Undibacterium sp. KW1: one gene and its partner. The main gene of each other region encodes a partner of the protein of the gene in region 2 in a complex. Links are inferred from orthologs where the notes say so. Each region holds a gene or a part of one and is shown on either strand. Other genes may lie near its edges.

Region 1 (3,103 bases), 880 kb from region 2 along the record:
GCAGGCTGCGATTTCATCAGCAGTCGGTGGCCTGTCCTTGCCTTGCGCATCTGTAGGACGGCATTTGACGATATTGGCGATATAGCTTTGCTCGCCGCGCGGCACACCCAAAGATTTGAGCATATTGTCGAGCAATTGCCCGGCAGCACCGACAAAAGGCAATCCCTGCAAATTCTCGTTGTAACCAGGCCCTTCACCGACAAACAGCCATTTGGCCTGTTTGTCACCGGTGCCAAATACGGCTTTTTTCCTGCCCTGGCATAAACCGCATAAGCGGCAACTTTCTACCATGGGCTGCAATTCATCCCAGGATAAAGTGGCGACCACAGGTTCATTATCTGCAGACAAAACAGTAGGCAGGTCTTGCGGCATCCATTCATCTGGTTCAGGCATGCTTTCAAAAGCCTGAGCTAAAGACTCGGCTACAGGCTGGTGTTTGTGCTGCACAACTTCTGGTTCTGGCCAGGCAGCATCTATTGCTGGTTTTGCATCTGTGACTACTGGCTCAGCAGCTTTCGCAACGACAGGCGCAGGATGCTGCCTGACTTCAGACTCAGCCTCCATGGCAGGCTCAGGTGCTGGCGATTCAATATTTCGTAATAACCACAAAGGCCCAAGGCCTAGTTCTTGCAAAGCTCTTTGTCTGTTATAGGCGTCAAAAGTCTGCATCAACACATCCTCCGCATCACTATTGCATCTTCACGCTGATTATCATGTGCAGGGTAATAACCTTTACGGACACCTATTGCAGCAAACCCGGCACCTTCATACACACTGATAGCACGCGCATTACTACGCCTCACTTCCAGCAAAATCGAGGCATAGGCATGCTCTTTGACGTAAGCAAATAATTTTTCCATCAGTAATTTTGCATGGCCCTGGCCCTGGTATGGCAAATCTACCGCGAAATTCAGCAGGTGTAATTCATCCAGTATGGGCATGACCACAAAATAGGCAAACAAATCCAGCTCTGCATTCCTGAAGCCAAAAGCTTCATAGCCACTGGAAAAGGAATCAGTAAAATTGCCACGTGTCCAGGGATGGGCATACACCCGCTCTTCTATGCTGAGTATGCTGTCAACATCAGCAAACCCCAGCTTGCCATAATGCGGTGCAGTCAATTTCAAATCCATTGCCAACTCCATTACACTGGCACCTTGGCTGCCTGGAGTTTGACTTGCTCACGCTCTGCGGTAGTCAGGGCGATTTTATTGCGCAGGTACAGGGGCTGCGCCTGATCTGCTGGCAGACTACGGCCAGCGACAAAATCCAATTGCCCCAATATGCCAACTTGTCTTGCGTGCGGCATGCATGGCAGACTGGCATACTGGGCCAGTGCAGATTCAGGCAAAACCAGGCCATTTCCCAATGCCAGTTGTGGACTTCCCAGCGTGATGCCAGCCAACGCGACATCTAAAGCTGACAATGCAGGTGCGCTTATTTCCGTCCATCCTGCCGCATCGTCAAAACGGTACTGCGCCCAGTACACTTCGTTCATACGCGCGTCGAGTATACAGACGAACTCAGTTGCGGCTACCTGTTCACGCGCTGCTTCAGCCATGGCCAGCAAACTCACCACCGGCATGACTGGCAGGTCAGCACCATAGGCCAGGCCCTGCACGATGCCGCAAGCCGTACGTATGCCGGTAAAAGCACCGGGCCCACAGCCAAAAGCGATGGCATCACAATCCTGCAAACGCAGGCCTGCTTCTGTGAGAAGCTCCTGTATGGCAGGCAAAATGCCCTGGGAATGTGTCTGGACACCGCTGAGTTCGCGGACAAATATGCCACCATCAGTCAAGATGGCTGCGGTGGCGAGCTCGGTAGAGGTTTCAATTGCTAAAATTCTGGTCATACGCGTATTTTACCGTGTTCCACCTGTTTCAAGACTGGCTGTTTGCCAAAGCTTATACCCTGGTCATACCTTAATTGCGCCTCAGCTCATCACTTGGTTTAAAATTACGTGATGAATACCATCATGAATACAGAAGATATTTCCGCAATAAAGGCTGACCTGGCAAATAAAGACTGGTTAATCGCCTGCCTGTGCGCCGCCTGGTGCGATACCTGCAATTTTTACAGGGCGTCTTTTGACGAACTGATGAGCAAGCATCCCGATAAATGCTTTGCCTGGATAGATATCGAAGATCAGGCCCATCTGGTGGATGAAATAGATATAGAGAACTTCCCCACCATCCTTATACAGCACCGCGACCAGGTGATTTTCCTTGGCACTGTGCTGCCGGATGCAGCCCAGTTGCAGCGCCTGATTCTCTCCATGACAGAAGAAACGCCAGACCCGCAAGTCAAACGCAGCGCCCTGAACCAGGCAGCACCCGATGGCTGGAACATACGGGAACTGATACTCGCAAGCTAAGCGTCTTGCCCCTGAAACCATCAATGGTCTGCAGCAAGGCTGCAGATACCACCCCTTTGAACTCTATCGCCAGAAAGACAAAAGGGACTAGATTTGCATCTAGTCCCTTGAATCTGGTGCGGCTGGCAGGAATCGAACCCACGACCCCTTGGTTCGTAGCCAAGTACTCTATCCAGCTGAGCTACAGCCGCGAAAAACAAGATTATAGCCGGACTGATGCAAAATGGAAAGCCCCCAAAGCCAGATTATTTTTTCTTAGCTAAAAGATATTCCCGTCCAATACAAGCCGGAAACTTCAGTCTGCGCATTAAAATTGGGGGTAAAAAAGACAAAAGGGACTAGATTTGCATCTAGTCCCTTGAATCTGGTGCGGCTGGCAGGAATCGAACCCACGACCCCTTGGTTCGTAGCCAAGTACTCTATCCAGCTGAGCTACAGCCGCGAAAGACCGAGAGTATAGCACAGGCATTTCGGTTTGATAAGTGCCTGTGCCAAGTTTTTAGATTTCCACCTGTGAACCCACTTCAATCACCCTGTTACTTGGTATCTGATAAAAATCAGCAGCATCACGGGCAATACGGGACATGGCCACAAATACACTCTCACGCCATGCAGCCATGCCACTACCCGGGCTGGAGATGATGGTCTGACGTGAAATGAAGTAAGAGGTTTCCAAAGGCTCGAAAGTCAGGCCATAGGGCGCGCACAGCGCCAGGGCACCCGGGA
Region 2 (3,567 bases):
TGGTGGCCAGCGCGGCTATCTGATCGGCATTGCCCCCAGCTTGCTGGAAAGTCTGTTGCAGGCACGGCCAGTCGATTGTGCCATCGACGAATGAATCCAGTTTCAAGAATTTTGCGAGGCTGGCTGATTCTGCTACTGGCCTGGCTTATACTTGCGAAGCTTAAAGAAATGAAGGAATAAGATGAATACAATTCTGGCGGCAGTTGCCGCTTACCTGATCGGTTCACTGTCGTTTGCAGTGGTGGTCAGCAAGCTGTTTGGCCTGGCTGATCCGCGCACTTATGGCTCAAAAAACCCGGGCGCGACCAATGTACTGCGTAGTGGGAACAAGGCCGCAGCGGTGTTGACGCTGTTGGGTGATGCCTTCAAGGGCTGGTTGGCGGTATGGCTGGCAATCCGCTACCAGGATCAGTTTGATCTTGGTGACACGGGCGTTGCCATCGTTGCCCTGGCAGTGTTCATCGGTCATTTGTGGCCAGTATTTTTCAAGTTCGTTGGCGGCAAAGGCGTGGCAACGGCAGCCGGTATCTTAATCGGCATCGATATCTGGCTGGGTGTGGCGACACTGGTGAGCTGGCTGATGGTGGCGTTTGCCTTTCGCTATTCTTCGCTGGCAGCCCTGGTCGCGGCGATATTTGCACCGTTTTATTATGGCTTGCTGTTTGGCCCGGATGTCAAAATGCTGGCGATTGCCATCATGAGTGCCTTGCTGGTGTATCGCCATAGCCAGAATATCGCGAACCTGATTGCAGGCAAGGAAAGCCGTCTGGGTAGCAAGAAGACGGCAGTGAAAGACGACAAGAAAGAAGATAAAAAGCAGGACAAGAAAAAATAAGTCTTAAATTTTGTAAATAAATCTAGATTATTCGCTACCCCTCATTTATGCTTAAAAAGCGCCGTGCTTTTTTATTCATAAATGAGGGGGTTGCTTATGCTGACGCGATTTGTGAAACTTTGGATGGCAGGCTTGTTCACTTTGGGCTTGATGAGTTTTCCGGCCCAGGCAGCAGAGCATGGCAGTGCCAATGAGGCCAAGGCCATGGTGCAAAAAGCCATCGATGCAATGAAAAAGCATGGTGTCGAGGCGACTGTAGCCGAGATCAACAAGCGCGATGGTCAGTACCAGGACCGTGACTTATATGTCGTTGTCTATGACATGAATGGCAAAAATCTCGCTCACCTGAATCCCAAGATGGTAGGCAAGGAAATGTTTGACCTCACCGATATCGATGGCAAATTTTTTATACGCGAGCGTATAGAACTGGTCAAAGCCAAGGGTAAGGCCTGGCAGGATTATAAATTCATTAATCCCACGACCAAGCAGATCGAACCCAAGTCCATGTATGTGGAAAAATTCGAGAATGTGATCGTCGGCTGTGGTATCTATAAATAGCGCTGCCGTGGATAAAATCAGGCGGCAATCAATTCCTGCAAGGGCCAGCGCGGCTTCACATTAAAACCGTAATCCCTGGTCGCCAGGCCAGGATTGTTTTTGAGGCGCATGGCGCCGGCAAAGGCGATCATTGCGCCATTGTCGGTACAAAATTCCAGCTCAGGGTAATATACCTGGAAGCGCTTCTTTGCCGCTGCCGCATTCAGGGATGCGCGCAACTGCTGGTTGGCACCAACGCCACCAGCGATCACCAGACGCTTCAGTCCACTTTCTTTCATCGCGGTGACGCACTTGGCGGTCAGCACGGCGACGATAGCATCGACAAAGCCACGCGCAATATTTGCCTTGTCTTGCTCACAGATGTTTGCCGGGTGGTTTTTAACAACCGTCAGTACCGCTGTCTTCAAACCAGAGAAACTGAAGTTCAAGTCCTTGGAATGCAGCATGGGACGTGGGAACTGGTAAGCTGCCGGGTCACCAAACTCTGCCATGCGCGAGATAGCCGGTCCACCGGGATAAGACAGACCCAGCAATTTGGCTGACTTGTCAAAGGCTTCACCCGCAGCATCGTCCAGGGTTTCTCCCAATAGCTGGTAACGACCGATGCCATCCACCCGCATCAACTGGGTATGCCCACCGGAGACCAGCAGGGCGATAAATGGGAACTCCGGTGGCTGGCTGGCCAGCAGGGGAGACAGCAAATGGCCTTCCAGGTGATGGACACCGAGCACGGGCTTATCCAGTGCCATGCCCAGGCCACAGGCAACCGAGGCACCAACCAGCAAGGCACCCGCCAGGCCAGGTCCCTGGGTATAGGCAATCGCATTTATGGCCTGTTTTTCTGTGCCAGACTTAGTCAACACTTCGGTCAGCAGGGGCAGGGCACGGCGTATATGGTCGCGTGACGCCAGTTCGGGCACGACACCACCATATTCCTGGTGCATGGCGATTTGCGAATGCAGTGCATGGGCAAGCAGGCCGCGCTCTGTGTCATACAGGGCCAGGCCGGTTTCGTCACAGGAGGATTCAACGCCGAGAACTATCATATCTGTTTCTAAGTAAGTGAAAAGCAAACGAATGACATAGACATGGCAAGAATGCAAGCGATTGGCCGCTTGTATTCCAGCGCAGGGATTGGTGTGATTCTTGCTATGGCTGGTAAACGTAATTATATCTGGCATAGGCCATCAATGCGCGGCAAAGCAAATACTGACGAAGCGACAACACCGGTATCACCCAGTCTGCGGATTGTGGTGGTGAACACGGTCATCCAGCGCGAAGACGAATTGCAGGAGCACGCCCAGGCACAGTTGGCCCGCTCCCGTGCCTTGCGCATAGGCTTGCTGCAAGCGGGTTATAACATCATCGCGGTTATTCCTGGCGACATCTATATGAGCGAGCGCATCGCCCAGTTGCAGCCGGACATGATCATTATTGATGCCGAGTCTGATTCGCGTGATGTCCTGGAGCATATGGTCATGCTGACTCGCGATGCGCCGCGTCCCATCGTTTTGTTCACTGAAGATGGCAATCAATCCAATATGGCCGCGGCCATGGAAGCTGGCGTCTCGGCCTATGTGGTTGCCGGTTTGCAGTCTGAGCGCATCAAGCCTGTGCTGGATGTCGCCATGGCGCGCTTCAATGCAGATCAAAAGCTGCGTAGCGAATTATCTGATACCAAGGCCAAGCTGCAAGAGCGCAAAACCATAGAACGTGCCAAGGGTTTGCTGATGGAACGCCATCATCTCTCAGAAAACGAGGCCTATCAAAAAATGCGCAAGCAAGCCATGGAAAAGAACCTGAAGCTGGTCGATCTGGCGCAGCGCATGCTGGATGTGGCGGATTTGCTCGGTGGCTGAATCTGCTTTGCGCATGTAAATGGTGCATTGCGTCATTTAAGTGCGCGCCAGTTGGTGTTTTTCAGGGATATTTATTTCACTACGCCGGCCTGAGGATAAGAGTCTTTTAATTTGAGCTGGCACGGCAATTGCTATAGTTAAAGAAAGCGCCAAAGCTGGTGCTAAAGAGGTGAATGAAAAATTAAGATGGCTAGGCGTCGTCGCTGCAGACAGTACTTTAGTACGGCAAAGCGACGCAACAACGCCAGGTTAATTTTTCATTCACCTCGAAGAAAATGTGAGTCTGACTAACGGCGGTCACCTCACAAGACAAAG

The links. Proteins that work in one complex are often made in the same cells at the same time.
Region 1: the proteins of tsaD (region 2) and tsaB are in contact, whole or in part, in a solved structure (PDB 4WQ4), measured with the Escherichia coli proteins. The link is inferred for Undibacterium sp. KW1 from one-to-one orthologs.

Annotation. Positions count from the first base shown.
Region 1 is NZ_AP018439.1:2,149,523-2,152,625, reverse strand. Bases 1-2,747 are described here. They hold tsaB (tRNA (adenosine(37)-N6)-threonylcarbamoyltransferase complex dimerization subunit type 1 TsaB), read right to left. Parts: upstream 1,856-2,747; coding sequence 1,145-1,855; downstream 1-1,144. Other genes in these bases: UNDKW_RS09550 (thioredoxin family protein), read left to right, coding at 1,979-2,377; rimI (ribosomal protein S18-alanine N-acetyltransferase), read right to left, coding at 669-1,133; UNDKW_RS09565 (uracil-DNA glycosylase family protein), read right to left, coding at 1-669. In the rest of the region: UNDKW_RS09535 (potassium transporter Kup), read right to left, coding at 2,877-3,103. UniProt on the Escherichia coli protein: Required for the formation of a threonylcarbamoyl group on adenosine at position 37 (t(6)A37) in tRNAs that read codons beginning with adenine.
Region 2 is NZ_AP018439.1:1,269,249-1,272,815, forward strand. Bases 426-3,278 are described here. They hold tsaD (tRNA (adenosine(37)-N6)-threonylcarbamoyltransferase complex transferase subunit TsaD), read right to left. Parts: upstream 2,440-3,278; coding sequence 1,411-2,439; downstream 426-1,410. Other genes in these bases: plsY (glycerol-3-phosphate 1-O-acyltransferase PlsY), read left to right, coding at 426-835; UNDKW_RS05695 (cache domain-containing protein), read left to right, coding at 932-1,393; UNDKW_RS05705 (ANTAR domain-containing response regulator), read left to right, coding at 2,584-3,252. Outside these bases: ybaK (Cys-tRNA(Pro) deacylase), read left to right, coding at 1-94; more of plsY, read left to right, coding at 182-425.